Regions from separate parts of the Rhizobium sp. BK049 genome, predicted to be linked through region 2. Evidence: predicted binding sites of a transcription regulator. Region 2 holds the regulator's gene; each other region holds the start of a gene.
What was found. Region 2 encodes PhoB, which activates phosphate uptake and scavenging genes when phosphate is short. Its sites were predicted from a motif close to TGTCATNNANCTGTCAT; they were not measured.
Positions count from the first base shown of each region.

Region 1: FHT70_RS19375 (NAD-glutamate dehydrogenase) is a predicted target of PhoB. The motif match lies at 1,259-1,275, and genes of this name have one in related genera.
Region 3: FHT70_RS05075 (DUF1045 domain-containing protein) is a predicted target of PhoB. The motif match lies at 1,993-2,009, and genes of this name have one in related genera.
Region 4: FHT70_RS23760 (DUF47 domain-containing protein) is a predicted target of PhoB. The motif match lies at 1,558-1,574, and genes of this name have one in related genera.

Region 1 covers NZ_JACHYV010000018.1:117,558-121,203, forward strand. The annotation lists gene FHT70_RS19365 (carbonic anhydrase) at 1-260, opposite strand, end outside; gene pdxY (pyridoxal kinase PdxY) at 332-1,207, opposite strand; gene FHT70_RS19375 (NAD-glutamate dehydrogenase) at 1,485-3,646, shown strand, end outside.
Region 2 covers NZ_JACHYV010000033.1:53,001-56,646, reverse strand. The annotation lists gene pstB (phosphate ABC transporter ATP-binding protein PstB) at 1-534, shown strand, start outside; gene phoU (phosphate signaling complex protein PhoU) at 579-1,292, shown strand; gene phoB (phosphate regulon transcriptional regulator PhoB) at 1,418-2,101, shown strand; gene FHT70_RS26825 (GcrA family cell cycle regulator) at 2,724-3,257, opposite strand.
Region 3 covers NZ_JACHYV010000003.1:320,536-324,181, forward strand. The annotation lists gene FHT70_RS05060 (response regulator) at 1-38, shown strand, start outside; gene mnmD (tRNA (5-methylaminomethyl-2-thiouridine)(34)-methyltransferase MnmD) at 65-793, opposite strand; gene FHT70_RS05070 (FAD-binding oxidoreductase) at 792-1,970, shown strand; gene FHT70_RS05075 (DUF1045 domain-containing protein) at 2,085-2,792, shown strand; gene puuE (allantoinase PuuE) at 2,907-3,646, shown strand, end outside.
Region 4 covers NZ_JACHYV010000026.1:53,263-56,908, reverse strand. The annotation lists gene tldD (metalloprotease TldD) at 1-990, shown strand, start outside; gene FHT70_RS23765 (GNAT family N-acetyltransferase) at 1,007-1,498, shown strand; gene FHT70_RS23760 (DUF47 domain-containing protein) at 1,663-2,304, shown strand; gene FHT70_RS23755 (inorganic phosphate transporter) at 2,304-3,317, shown strand; gene FHT70_RS23750 (pyrophosphatase) at 3,342-3,646, opposite strand, start outside.

The DNA.
Region 1 (3,646 bases), on a different contig from region 2:
GCGGCCGATGTCGAATGGAAATGGCCGTCCGGCTCGTAGGGCGGCACCATGTTGGCAACGTTGCGGATGACGAAAAGCTCGCCCGGGCCGGCATCGAAGATCAGCTCGGGAGCCGCACGCGAGTCCGAACAGGCAATGACAAGCGTACTCGGACTCTGGCCGTTTTCGGCCAGTTGCCGATACCTGTCGCGGGCGTCGGCATAACGCCCGTTCATAAAGTTGCGATAACCGTTCAGAAGGGTGTTTGGAAAACGCTGCATGCCTCTGGATTAGCGCGCGCGGAAGACAAGATCAACTGCTGCACCGCAAAATGCGCACATTGGCAAATGCGTCATTTTTTCCGACGCTGCGCCGGGTGTATGAGCCGGCGCATCTGCACCATCGCCATCGGCGTCGAAAGGCTGGACGCATCGCTGGCCAGCATCAGCTCGTTGCTGCCGCGCTTGACCGCACGCGCAAGCACTTCGAACACGCTGGCGGTGGCAAGCTGCAACGCCTTTTCGTCCTCGAGGCCGGACAGCAGGCGCGACAGGAAAACGGCGGCCAGCAGGTCGCCGAGACCATTCGGCGGGTTCTCGACAACGCGGTGCTCGGCAAGGAGCGCGTGACGACCGGAAAGGTAGAGATTGCCGGTGCCGCCCGCCATCATCGGCACCGCCGAGGTGACGAGCATGCGTGACGGCCCGAGCGCCAGCGCCGCCTCCATGATTGCGCCGTTGTCATCGAGCGGTGCTCCCGACAGCCAGGCGAGCTCGTACCGGTTCGGCGTTGCGAGCGAGGCCAGCGGAATGAGATGATCACGAATGGCCTCGGCCGTCGCTTCCGGCACGTAGAGGCCGCCGAGATCGCCCATGACCGGATCGCAGACGTAAAGCAGTTCGGGATTGTTTTGCCGGAGCGCGGCGATCAGCCGGGCGACCGAGCGTGCCTGGGCGGCATTGCCGAAATAGCCCGAAAGCACCGCCCTGACTTCACCGATCCAGGGTGCGCGGAGCAGATCCTCGATCGCCGCGTCGAATTCCGCTTCGGCAAACGTCAGCCGCGTCGAACGGCCATGGCCGGGATGCCAGGGCAGAACGATGGTCGGCAGCGCCCAGACCGGATGGCCGAGCGTCTCCAGCGCAAACACCGCCGCCCGATTGCCAACCGAGCCACGCACGACATGGCTGGAAATAACGATGACTGCGCCCGCTGTATTTTCCGACATGAAACCGAGGTCCAATGATGATGGCGTTTGATGATCTTTTTGACGACGGCCTGTCAACCATTCTTCACGTGATCATGGAAATGTGCCGCGGAAGCAAACCCGGAAGTGAGGCCTGGACAACCCGTTTTGGCCTCGAAAGCGAAAAAACTCTGCCAATTTCTCATTTCCGCCGGCAAAAAAGCATCAAAACGATCCCCGACAGCGCTATTTTAGGGATTCTTTCGACAAATCTTCTGCTAGCTTGCGAAAAAATCAGTCCAATGCGGGGAGGCGTTCCATGGCTGCCAGAAACAATCCGAAACGGGAGAAGCAGATCGAGACTGCGCGCAAGATCGCCAAGGCGATGAGCGAGGCGCATCTCGATCCGGAAATTCTCTTTGGCCGGGCCAGCAATGACGATCTGGAACTCTATACGCCCGACATGCTGGCGCGCTCTGCCGTGCATTCGGCAAAGGAACTTGCCGCCTGGAACGGCAAGACGCCCCGCGTCAGCATCGACACACTTGCAGAGGTGACACCCGGCGGCACCGCCGTCTCAGTGCTGTCGGTGACCGACCGAAACATGCCTTTCCTTTATGAGTCGGTCATGGGTGAAGTGACGAGCACCTACCGCGATCTGTTCATGGCCGTGCATCCAATCCTCGTCATGGAAAAGGGCAGAGCCCCCACGCTCTATTCCGCCGACCACCCGAGCGATCCCGCGGCACGCGTCAGTCATATCCAGCTCCATATCGCCCCATTGAATTCCACCCAGGCTGCCGACCTCGTCAAACGCGTCCAGACCGTGCTCGAACAGGTCCGTCTGTCGGTTTCGGACTGGAAGCCGATGCTTGCCAAGCTCGATGGCGTAATCGCCGAGCTGTCGGCGAACGGTGCCGGCCGCAGGAAGGCCGAACATGCCGAGGCGGTGGCCTTCCTGACCTGGCTGCGCGACGAGAATTTCACTTTCCTCGGCATGCGTGAGTATATTTATTCCGGCAAGGGCGCCGACGCCAAGGTTGAGCGGGACAAGGGCGCGGGCCTCGGCATCCTCTCCAACCCGGACGTTCTCGTGTTGCGCACCGGCAAGGACGCCGTGACCACCACGCCGGAGATCCTCGCCTTCCTCGACGGCCCAGAGTTTTTGATCGTCACCAAGGCGAATGTAAAGTCGATCGTCCATCGCCGCGCCTATATGGATTATGTCGGCGTCAAACGTTTCGATGCCGAGGGCAACGTCACCGGGGAACTCCGCATCGTCGGCCTCTTCACCTCGACGGCCTATACCTCGCTCGCCTCCGAAATCCCGCTGCTGCGGTCGAAGATCGAAAAGGTGAAGGAGCATTTCGGCTTCGACCCGATGAGCCATTCCGGCCGCATGCTCGACAACACGCTGGAATCCTATCCTCGCGACGACCTTTTCCAGATCGATACGACGCTACTTGCGAGCTTTGCCGAGCAGATCAACGATCTCGCCGACCGGCCGCGCGTGCGCGTCCTGCCGCGCATCGACCATTTCGACCGCTTCGTCTCGGTCATCGTCTATGTGCCGCGTGAGGAATATGATTCGATCGTGCGCGAGCGCATCGGCACCTATCTGAAGACCGTCTATGACGGCCGTGTCTCCGCCTATTATCCGGCTTTTCCCGAAGGCGGCGTCGCCCGCGTGCATTTCATCATCGGCCGTTCCGGCGGCAAGACGCCGCGCATACCGCAGGCAAGGCTCGAGCAGAAGATCCGCGAAATCACTGCCCGCTGGGACGACCGTTTCGAAGCGCTTGCCGGACCAAAGTCGCCGAAACTATCGGTCGATCAAGCTTTCCAGGATTCCTTTACCCCTGAAGAAACCGTCGCCGACCTTGCCGATATCGGCGCCTGCGCCGCCGGCGAGCCGCTGCGGATCCAGTTTTATCACCGCCAGGAAGAACAGGGCCGCATCCTCTCGCTGAAGATCTTCCACGCCGGCGGCCAGCTGGCCTTGTCACGCCGCGTGCCGCTCCTCGAGAACCTCGGCTTCAATGTCGTCAGCGAACGCACCTTCGACATTGGGGTACAGGTCGGCGATGGCGCAACCCAACTCGTCGTGCTGCACGACATGGAGCTCGAGACCCGCAACGGCAGCGATATCGACCTCCATCGGTATGGCGCTGCGCTCGAGGAAGCCTTCGTCGCCGCCTTTGCCGGCACGATCGACAATGACAGTTTCAACCGGCTGATCCTTTCGGCCGGGCTCTCGGCCCGCGAAACCAATGTATTGCGCGCCTATGCCCGATACCTCCGCCAGGCCGGCATCGCCTATTCGCAGGATTACATCGCAACGACGCTCGATAAATATCCTGGTGTGGCCGCCGCCATCTTCCGCCTGTTCCACGACACGCTCGATCCCAGGCTTTCCGAAAAGGCCCGCCTCAAGAAGATCGCCGACCTGCACCAGGCCATCGAGGCCGAGCTTGCCGACGT
Region 2 (3,646 bases):
CCGGATATCGACGTCGTCGAACTTCGCGCCCGCGTCGGCATGGTTTTCCAGAAGCCGAACCCGTTCCCGAAGTCGATCTATGAAAACGTCTCCTACGGCCCCCGCATCCACGGTCTCGCCAAGTCGAAGGCCGATCTCGACCAGATCGTCGAGAGCAGCCTGCAGCGCGCCGGGCTCTGGAACGAGGTCAAGGACCGCGTGCACGAATCCGGCACGGGCCTCTCCGGCGGTCAGCAGCAGCGCCTGTGCATTGCCCGCGCCGTTGCCGTCAGCCCGGAAGTCATCCTGATGGACGAGCCCTGCTCGGCCCTTGACCCGATCGCCACCGCCAAGGTCGAAGAACTGATCCACGAGCTCCGCGAAAACTACACGATCGTCATCGTCACCCACTCCATGCAGCAGGCCGCGCGCGTCTCGCAGCGCACCGCCATGTTCCACCTCGGCAATCTTGTCGAGGAGAACGACACCGACAAGATGTTCACCAATCCGGACGATCCCCGTACCCAGGACTACATCATGGGTCGCTTCGGCTGATCACGGCCATCCGAAGCCTTCCCCTTATTCGAGGACAAAGCCCCATGGCATCGACACATATTTATTCTGCCTATGATGATGATCTGAAGTTCCTTTCCAGGCGGATTTCCGAAATGGGCGGCCTGGCCGAACAGATGGTCGCCGAATCCGTCCGGGCGCTAGTCAACGGCGATACCGCGCTGGCGCAGAAGGTCATCTCCGACGACGTGATCCTCGATCATACCGAGCGCGAAATCGGCGACAAGGCGATCGTCACCATCGCCCGCCGTCAGCCGATGGCGGCGGACCTGCGCGAAATCATGGGTTCGATCCGCATCGCCGCCGATCTCGAACGCGTCGGCGACCTCGGCAAGAACACCGCCAAGCGCGTCATCGCCGTGCAGAGCACCGGCGTGCCCCGCAAGCTCGCCCGCGGCCTCGAGCATCTCTCCGAGCTGGCGCTTGTCCAGCTCAAGGAAGTGCTCGACGTCTATACGACACGCGCTGCCGACAAGGCGACCGCCATCCGCGAACGCGACAACGAGATCGACGCCATGTACACCTCGCTGTTCCGCGAGCTCTTGACCTACATGATGGAAGATCCGCGCAACATCACGAGCTGCACGCATCTGCTCTTCTGCGCCAAGAACATCGAGCGCATCGGCGACCATGCCACCAACATCGCCGAGACGATCTACTACATGGCAACAGGCGCCCAGCCGGAAGGCGATCGCCCGAAGGATGACAGCGCCAACACCGTCGGCGCCGCGACGGAATAATCCTTCCAAGATTGCGTGCGCGCCCGTTCGGGGCGCGCAAAGAGGTCGCAGCCAATTTCTGAATTTGCGCAGGACGCCTGCTTATACCCCCAGTTTAAGGCTTGTGCGCGAGGAGACGGACACGCATGATCCCGAGAGTCGCAGTTGTTGAAGACGAGGAAGCGCTCAGCGTGCTCCTTCGCTATAATCTCGAAGCCGAAGGCTTCGAGGTCGATACCATCCTGCGCGGCGACGAGGCCGAAATTAGGCTTCAGGAGCGCACGCCCGACCTGCTCATCCTCGACTGGATGCTGCCCGGCGTCTCCGGCATCGAACTCTGCCGGCGCCTGCGCATGCGGCCGGAAACCGAGCGACTGCCGATCATCATGCTCACGGCGCGCGGCGAGGAGAGCGAGCGTGTGCGCGGACTGTCCACCGGCGCCGACGATTATGTCGTCAAGCCCTTCTCGACCCCCGAACTCGTCGCCCGCGTCAAGGCGATGCTGCGCCGTGCCCGCCCCGAGGTGCTGTCCTCGGTGCTGAAATGCGGCGATATCGAGCTCGACCGCGAAACCCATCGCGTCCACCGCAAGAGCCGCGAAGTCCGCCTCGGCCCGACCGAATTCCGCCTGCTGGAATTCCTGATGTCGTCGCCGGGCCGGGTCTTTTCCCGCTCGCAGCTGCTCGACGGCGTCTGGGGCCACGACATCTATGTCGACGAACGAACCGTCGACGTCCATGTCGGCCGCCTGCGCAAGGCGCTGAACTTCTCCAACATGCAGGACGTCATCCGCACCGTCCGCGGCGCGGGTTATTCGATGGAAGCCTGAGGCTGAGGGAGTGTGTGGGGTGGGCGTTCCCGCCAAACGCACGGCAGTACGGCTTGTGAGGCCCCCCTTGCCGTCGTCGATCGCAGCCGCTTCGTCGCCAGCGTCATTGCGCCGGCGAGGCTTATGCGTCTCGGCTCCACCTTTCCATCGCGCCTGCAGAGCCGACTTGTCCCAGCATCACCTCGCCTCCGTCATCCCAGGGCTTGACCTGGCTTGACCCTGGGATCCATGCGGCCGGCGCTGCGGGAACAGGGATGCATCCAACAGCAGGGAAATTATGGAAGCCGAGTGCTTGGTTGTGGATCCCAGGGTCAAGCCGGGTCAAGCCCTGGGATGACGGAGCGCGTGGTTGGCGCTCTCGCCAAACGCGCCGGTGGTGCAACCTGTAGCACCCGTTTTTGCCGCCGATCCATCGCCGCTGCAGAGCCGTCGCGCCATCGCCGCTGCAGAACCAGCTTCATCGCACTGGCGTGGCTTATCTGTCCAGGCACCACTTCTCCTCCAAGCCCCGGGATGACGGAGTGTGGGGTTGGCTTGGTTGCTAAACGCAAAGGTCACTTCCCCGCTCGAATAAAAAAACGGGCCGCTCGGCCCGTTTTTTATGTCCGGCGATGTCGCCTTCTCAGCTGACCCGTGCCGCGGCCCGGCGCCTTTCGTTGATCGGCTGATAGGCAAGCTTCTGATGATAGCTGCAATAGGGCGAATTGTCGGGGGACTCGCAGCCGCAGAAATGGAAATCTTCCTTGAGCGGGTCGCCGACCGGCCATTTGCAGGTGCGTTCGGTGAGCTCCGTCAGGCCGAGGCGGCGAGAAATCGGCACGACCACATTGCCGGCCGGCACATATTCCATTTCCTCGACGGCATCGACCTCGATCTCTTCCTTCAGCATCGTTGCGCCCTGTTGACGGGTCACGGTGCGGGTGGTGATCCGGGAGGCGTAATTCGGCGCGCGGGGCGCGGATGTCTGGCGCTTCGGCGTGCGCGCCGCGGTGGCCGTGCCGCCGGCCTTGGCGCGGCCGGGAAGGCTGAGCCTGTGCACCTTGCCGATAACGGCGTTTCGGCTGACGCCGCCAAGCTGCGCAGCAATCTGGCTGGCGCTCAGTCCTTCGGCCCAAAGCTTCTTGAGTTTCTCGACCCGCTCGTCTGTCCAGTTCATGCCCTGTCTCCACCTTTTGCGTTGGTGATGGCAGAATCCCTCACCGTTGTCCCGGAAGCCTCCGAAACAAGAAACGCTTGATCAATTTTGGTGACTAGTTCCGCCGCATGCAGTCTAGTAATTGAACTTTAACCTAGTGTGAGGCTGACTCCGTGACAAGAGTCGCGGGAATCCGGATGAATCGAATTTCAAGTTTTCCCCAACTTGCTGCCTCTGCGTGGCATTTCTGCAATAATGCCTGTTGAAGGCCGAAAGTGCCGCTGCACAAGCCTGCTGCATAGGCTAAGGCGCCAGTTTTGTTGACATTGCAGCGCGAAAAGGAAATAGTACCGCTCGCCGCCGAAAGGCGGCATTTTTGATTTTTTGGACCTGGTTTTGTTAGCCGGAGT
Region 3 (3,646 bases), on a different contig from region 2:
GCAGGGATGAGCTGCAGCCGGAGCGCACGAGTTACTGATCTCCATCGAATGGAAGTCGTAGGGCTTACCGAGCGGTTGCCTTAATGCCGCAGAGCATTTCGCGCTTGCCGGCGAAGCCCTGGCGGCGTTCGACCGCAAAGCCGGCGGCGATGAGGTTGCGGCGCACGAAGCCGGCTGCGGCGTAAGTTGCGAAGGTGCCGCCGGTCACAGTCTTTTCGGCGACCTCACGCATCAGCTCTTCCGACCACATGTCGCCGTTGCGCGAGGGCGCGAAACCGTCGAGATACCAGGCGTCGAAGCCGGGTTTTGCCGCGGCGACGCCGTCAAGTGCCGCGCCGCAGACAACGCTGAGCCGCGTCTGGCCATCGAGATCGAGCGAGACGGTACCAGCAGGTGTTTGAGGCCAGGCTGCGGTCAGCGCCTCACGTTCCGCATCAATCTCCGGCCAATGCGAGAGCGCCCGGCCGATCTCTTCACCGCGCATCGGATGGAGTTCGAAGGAAATGAAATGCAGGTGCCGGCCGTCTGCGCGATGGAGCTTCCACTGCCGCCAGGTCTCGGCGAAGTTCAGGCCGGTGCCGAAGCCAAGTTCGCCGATGGCAAAATCCCGCTGGCCGTGCCAACGCTCCGGCAGGCCGTTGCCGGCGAGAAAGACATGGCCGCATTCCAGACGGCCATCGGTCTGGCAATAAAAATGATCGCCAAAGGCGGTGGAATAGGGCATATCGCCGTCGCGCCATTCGAGCGGCTGCGGCGCGCCCGCGCCAATCTCATCGGGGTTCACGTCTCTCATGGAAAAAGCCGATAGTCCTCAGCCCACGTCCGGTCAATCTTCTTGCGACTTGCTGATCGTCGGCGGCGGCATCATGGGTCTCTGGGCGGCCATTCATGCCGAACGCCGCGGCATCAGCACCGTCCTCGCCGACGCCGGCAGACTGGGCGGAGGCGCGAGCGGCGGACTGCTCGGCGCGCTGATGCCGCATATGCCGGACCGGTGGTCGGAGAAAAAGCAATTCCAGTTCGATGCGCTGGTCTCGCTCGAAACCGAAATTGCGGCGCTTGAAGCAGAAACCGGGCTGTCGGCCGGCTACAACAGGTCGGGGCGGCTGATCCCGTTGCCGAAACCGCATCTCAACCGCATCGCCCGCGGCCATTCCGAAGATTCCGAGCGCCATTGGCGGACCGGCGAACGCCGCTTCCACTGGAATGTCATCGACAGGCCGCCGGTCGATGGTTGGCCTGACGCATCTGCCGGCGAAAGTGGCTTCGTGCACGATACGCTCGCCGCCCGTGTTGCGCCCCGCTCCTTGATCTCAGCGCTCATCGCATTGCTGCGGCGGGCAAAACATGTGCGCATCATGGAAAATGCTGTTGTCGCTGATCTCAATCCCGATCGCGGGACGGCCGAGATCGGCGGCGAAATCATCACGTTCGGCCGCTGCATCCTGGCCGCCGGCCATCAGTCCTTTCCCGCGCTGCAGCGGCTGACGCCGGGCTTGAAGCAGCCGCTCGGCCAGTCGGTGAAAGGGCAGGCGGCTCTATTGAAAGCAGATGTCGACCCGGCGTTGCCGACGATCTTCCTCGATGGACTCTATGTCGTCGCGCATGAGGGGGGGCATGCGGCGGTCGGCAGCACCAGCGAGAACCGTTTCGACGACCCCCTCTCGACCGATGCACAGCTCGACGCGTTGATCGAGGCGGCGCGGGCGATCGTGCCGGCGCTCCGCAGCGCCCCTGTCATCGAACGTTGGGCGGGGCTTCGCCCGAAAGCCATCGACCGCGATCCAATGATCGGCCGCCATCCCATCTATCCCCGACTAATCGCACTGACCGGCGGTTTCAAGGTGAGCTTCGGGCTGGCCCATCGGCTGGCGGAGGCTGCGGTTTGTATGGCAGGCGACACAGATTGCGAATTTTCGCTGCCGGAAAGCTTCGCGATATCAAGCCATATCGCTGTCGCTTCACGTTAAACGTGAATTAGATACAGCTGCGTTTCGTTATTCTGTCATGCAAATCACCTATCTGCTTGCGCATCGGCAGCGCCGGATTTCCCCGGCGCTCACTTCCTTCATGGAGGAAATTGCATGCGCTATGCCATTTGCTTTACGCCTCCGGCGAGCGACCCCTTGTCGCTCGTGGCCGCTAATTGGCTTGGCCGAAACGTGTTTTCAGGCGATATGGTGGAGCCTCCGGCCGTCCGCGGCCTCGGCATTCATGAGATCGCCTTTTATACTGCGGTGCCGCGGCGCTATGGTTTTCACGGCGTTCTGAAAGCGCCTTTTCACCTCTCCGCCGAGACGTCCGAATCGCAACTCCTGCGCGACCTTATGCGTTTTGCCGGAACATATGCTCCCTTCCAGATCCCAGGTCTCGAAATCGCCCGGCTCGGCAATTTCTACAGCCTGGTGCCGAGCGCCCCCTGTGAGCGGATCCAGTATCTGGCTTCGGCGATCGTTCAGGAGTTCGATCGTTTCCGGGCGCCGCTGAGTGAAGCCGATATCGAACGCAGCGATCCCGACGGGTTGTCGGCGGCGCAATTCGCCAATCTGCATCGTTGGGGCAATCCCTATGTGATGGAGGAGTTCCGCTTCCATATGCCGGTGACAGGCCCCATCAACACGATCGACATGCCCCGCATCGAGCCAGTGCTGGGAACGATCTTCGAGCCCGTCTTGAGGGAGCCGGTGATCGTTTCGAATGTGGCTTTGATGATCGAGGAGGGCACTGGCGGTCCCTTCCGCGTTCACTCGCTCCACCCGATGGGCAAGGTCAGCGCGCGCAGGATCGCCTGAGCAGATGTCGATCTAAGTCGTTGTGTTGAAAAGAGAAATTCTCCTATGCAGTTTCCGTCTCGACATTCCGGCTGCGGATGATACCGTTCCTTCGTCTTTTCAGAAGGTGATTTGATGGTATCCGAGACCTACCCGCGCAATCTCGTCGGCTACGGGCGTCAGACGCCCGATCCGAAGTGGCCGGGCGACGCCCGCGTCGCCGTGCAGTTCGTCATCAATTACGAGGAGGGCGGCGAAAGCTGCATCCTCGAAGGCGATCCGGCTTCCGAAAACCTGCTGTCGGAGATTGTCGGTGCGGCGGCCTGGCCGGGGCAGCGCAATCTCAACATGGAATCGATCTACGAGTATGGTTCGCGCGCCGGGTTCTGGCGGCTCTGGCGGATGTTCACGGGTCTCAAGGTGCAGGCGACCGTCTATGGCGTGACGCTGGCGATGGCGCGCAACCCCGAAGCCGTCGCGGCCATGAAGGAGGCCGGTTGGGAGATCGCCAGCCACGGTTATCGCTGGCTGGAATACAAGGATTTCCCCGAGGATCTCGAGCGCAAGCATATCCTCGAAGCCGTGCGCCTGCACACCGAACTCACCGGCGAGCGGCCTTTCGGGATGTATCAAGGAAAGCCTTCCGACAACACGCTGCGACTGGTGCAGGAAGAGGGCGGTTTCCTCTATTCCTCCGATTCCTATGCCGACGACCTGCCTTACTGGGTGAAGGGCGTCGACGGGAAACCCTTCCTGATCATCCCCTATACGCTCGAAACCAATGACATGCGTTTTGCCACACCGCAGGGTTTCAATGCCGGCGACCAGTTCTTCACCTATCTCAAGGACGCTTTCGACACGCTTTACGAGGAAGG
Region 4 (3,646 bases), on a different contig from region 2:
GACAAGGTGCGGCAGGTGACTGCTTCGGTCGCGGCGAGCTGGCAGGTCGTCGACATCCTGCGCGCTGACGGCCATCGCGTGCGCGACATCCGGCCGATGACGCGCATCAACATTTCCGTCGTGGTCGGCGAAGGCGAGCGGCAGGAGAGCGGCTCTTACGGCAGCGGCGGGCGCGTCGGCTTCGGCGATTTCATCGCCGAGGGCAGCTGGCAATACGGCGCCGACGAGGCGCTGCGCCAGGCACTCGTCAATCTGGAGGCGATCGATGCGCCGGCCGGCACGATGGACGTCGTTCTCGGCTCCGGCTGGCCGGGCGTGATGCTGCACGAGGCCGTCGGCCACGGGCTGGAAGGCGATTTCAACCGCAAGAAGACGTCGGCCTTTGCAGGCCTTCTCGGCCAGATCGTCGCCGCGCCCGGCGTCACCGTCGTCGATGACGGCACGATCGACAACCGCCGCGGCTCGATCACGATCGACGACGAGGGTACGCCGTCCGGCTACAACGTGCTGATCGAGAACGGCAAGCTGGTCGGCTACATGCAGGACCGGCAGAATGCCCGGCTGATGGGCATGGCGCCGACCGGCAATGGCCGCCGCCAGGGCTATGCCCACGTGCCGATGCCGCGCATGACCAACACCTATATGCTCGGCGGCGACAAGACGCCCGAAGAGATCATCGCCTCGGTGAAGAAGGGCATCTATGCCGTCTCCTTCGGCGGCGGTCAGGTCGACATCACCTCCGGCAAATTCGTCTTCGGCTGCACCGAGGCCTATCTGATCGAGAACGGCAAGCTCGGCGCGCCGATCAAGGGGGCGATGCTGATCGGCAATGGCCCGGATGCGATGAAGCGGGTGTCGATGATCGGCAACGACATGAAGCTCGATACCGGCATCGGCAATTGCGGCAAGGCCGGCCAATGGGTTCCGGTCGGCGTCGGCCAGCCGCATCTGCGCATGGATCAGATCACCGTCGGCGGCACGCAGACCTGAGGCGGAGTATTTCCTCATGGCAGAGATCGAAATCAGACCCTTTGCCGCCGGCGATGCCGATGACGTGCTGTCGGTGATCCTGCCGATTCAGCGCGAGGAGTTCGGCATCGACATCACAGCTGATGCGCAGCCGGATCTCCGGGTCATCCCGGATTTCTACCAATCCGGCAAAGGTCAGTTCTGGGTCGCCGTCAAGGACGGCGCGATCGTCGGAACGCTGGGCTTGAAGGATATCGGTAACAATCAGGCAGCGCTGCGCAAGATGTTCGTCGCCGCCGAGGTTCGCGGCCGCGAGCACGGCGTGGCAGCGCGGCTTCTCGAGCGCCTGTTCGACCACGCCAGAGATGCCGGCCTCACCGACATCTTCCTCGGCACCACGGACAAATTCGTTGCCGCCCATCGCTTCTACGAGCAGAACGGCTTTACCGAGATTGCCAAGAGCGCCCTGCCCCGCTCCTTCCCGCTGATGGCCGTGGACACCAAGTTTTACCGGTATAAGGTCGGCTGACTGCGGATGCCGCAAAGGGTCGGCGGCCGATAACGGCCATGTTCCTGTCGCGCCACAACTGTCATAAAACTGTCACAAACCGAAACTCGGCCCTATCTCTTCAACGGGATAGGGTTTAGGACGGCTCGTCATCCATAGCGCAGATCAAAAATCACGAGGTGTTCATGCTGGGTTGGTTTCGGAAATTGATGCCGCGCGAAGACCGGTTTTTCGTCCTTTTCGAACAACATTCCAGAACGATCGTCGACGCCGCACAGGCTCTGGACAGGTTGCTGTCGGGAATAGAGATCGAGCATCAATGCGAAACGATCGTGCGGTTGGAAGACCAGGCCGACGATATAACGCGCGAAGTCATGCAGGCCGTCCGGCGGAGCTTCATCACACCTTTCGATCGTGGAGACATCAAGGATCTCATCCAATCCATGGATGATGCGATCGACATGATGCACAAGACTGTCAAAACCATCCGGCTCTTCGAGCAGACCAGCTTCGATCCGGGGATGCAGGAGATGGGCAAAACCGTTGTGGAAGCTGCCAATCTCATTGCCGAGGCCATTCCCTTGCTCGATCGCATGAACGCCAATGCGCCGCGGCTTTCTGCGATCGTCGAGCAGGTCACGCGGGTGGAAGGGCGCTCCGACGAGTTGCACGAGCAGGGGCTCAAGGATCTGTTTCGCCGGCACGGCGCCGGCAATGCGATGGCCTATGTGATCGGCAGCGAGATCTACGGCGAGTTGGAGAAGGTGGTCGACCGTTTCGAAGACGTCGCCAACGAGATCAGCGGCATCGTGATCGAGAATGTCTGATGGATGCCGCCCTCGCTCTTCCGCTTCTTGTCGGCCTGATCGGCGTCGCGCTGCTGTTCGATTTTCTCAATGGCCTGCATGATGCGGCCAATTCGATCGCAACAATCGTCTCGACACGGGTCCTGAGGCCGCAATATGCGGTCTTCTGGGCGGCATTCTTTAATTTCATCGCCTTCCTGTTCTTCGGCCTGCATGTGGCCGAGACGCTCGGGACCGGCATCATCGATCCGGCGATCGTGACACCGCAGGTGATTTTCGCAGCCTTGATCGGCGCCATCGTCTGGAATGTCGTGACCTGGATCTTCGGCATTCCCTCCAGTTCATCCCATGCCCTGGTCGGCGGGCTGGTCGGTGCGGGCCTTGCCAAAGCGGGCTTGAGTTCGATCGTCTGGAGCGGCCTTCTCAAGACCGCGAGCGCCATCGTCATGTCGCCGATGATCGGGTTCCTGCTGGCATTGTTCCTCATTCTGGCGGTGACCTGGACCTTCATCCGGCAAACGCCTTTTGCCGTCGACCGGTCCTTCCGTTTTCTGCAATTCGTGTCGGCATCGCTCTATTCGCTCGGTCACGGCGGCAATGACGCCCAGAAGACCATGGGCATCATTGCCGTGCTTCTTTACTCGCAAGGCTATCTCGGTGGCAGCTTCCACGTGCCGCTCTGGGTGGTGATTTCATGCCAGGCGGCGATGGCGCTCGGCACCTTGTTCGGCGGCTGGCGCATCGTCCATACGATGGGCTCGAAGATCACCCGACTGAACCCGATGCAAGGATTCTGCGCCGAAACGGGCGGTGCCTTGACGCTGTTCGGCGCCACCTGGCTCGGCATCCCCGTTTCGACCACCCATACCATTACCGGCGCCATCATCGGCGTCGGCGCCGCCCGGCGCGTCTCCGCCGTCAGGTGGGGGCTTGCCGGCAACATCGTGATCGCATGGATCATCACCCTGCCGGCCGCGGCAATGATTTCGGCAGTTTCGTTCTGGCTCGTGAGCCTGTTGGGCCAGCTCTCTTAGTCGATCGGACAGCTGACGTGGCGCTTAGGCGTTGGGCGTCTGTGCCGGCTGAAACCGCCACTTCCGTTCGATCGCGGCGGCGATGTCGATGTCGTTACGGCGAGCAAACAGCAGGAGGTGACCGAGCAGGTCGGCAGTCTCGTCGGCGAGATCGCGCCTGATATCCTCGGGAGAGCGGCCTTTGGCACGGCCCCGACCGGTCAGCCGGTTCCAGGCTTGGGTGAGCTCTCCCATTTCCTCCTGCAGCTTCAAAAGGAACCAGTCGTCATCCCGCTCGATGCCGCTCTCGGCGACATGGACAGCGGAAGCGGCTTCGAACTGGTCGGCGA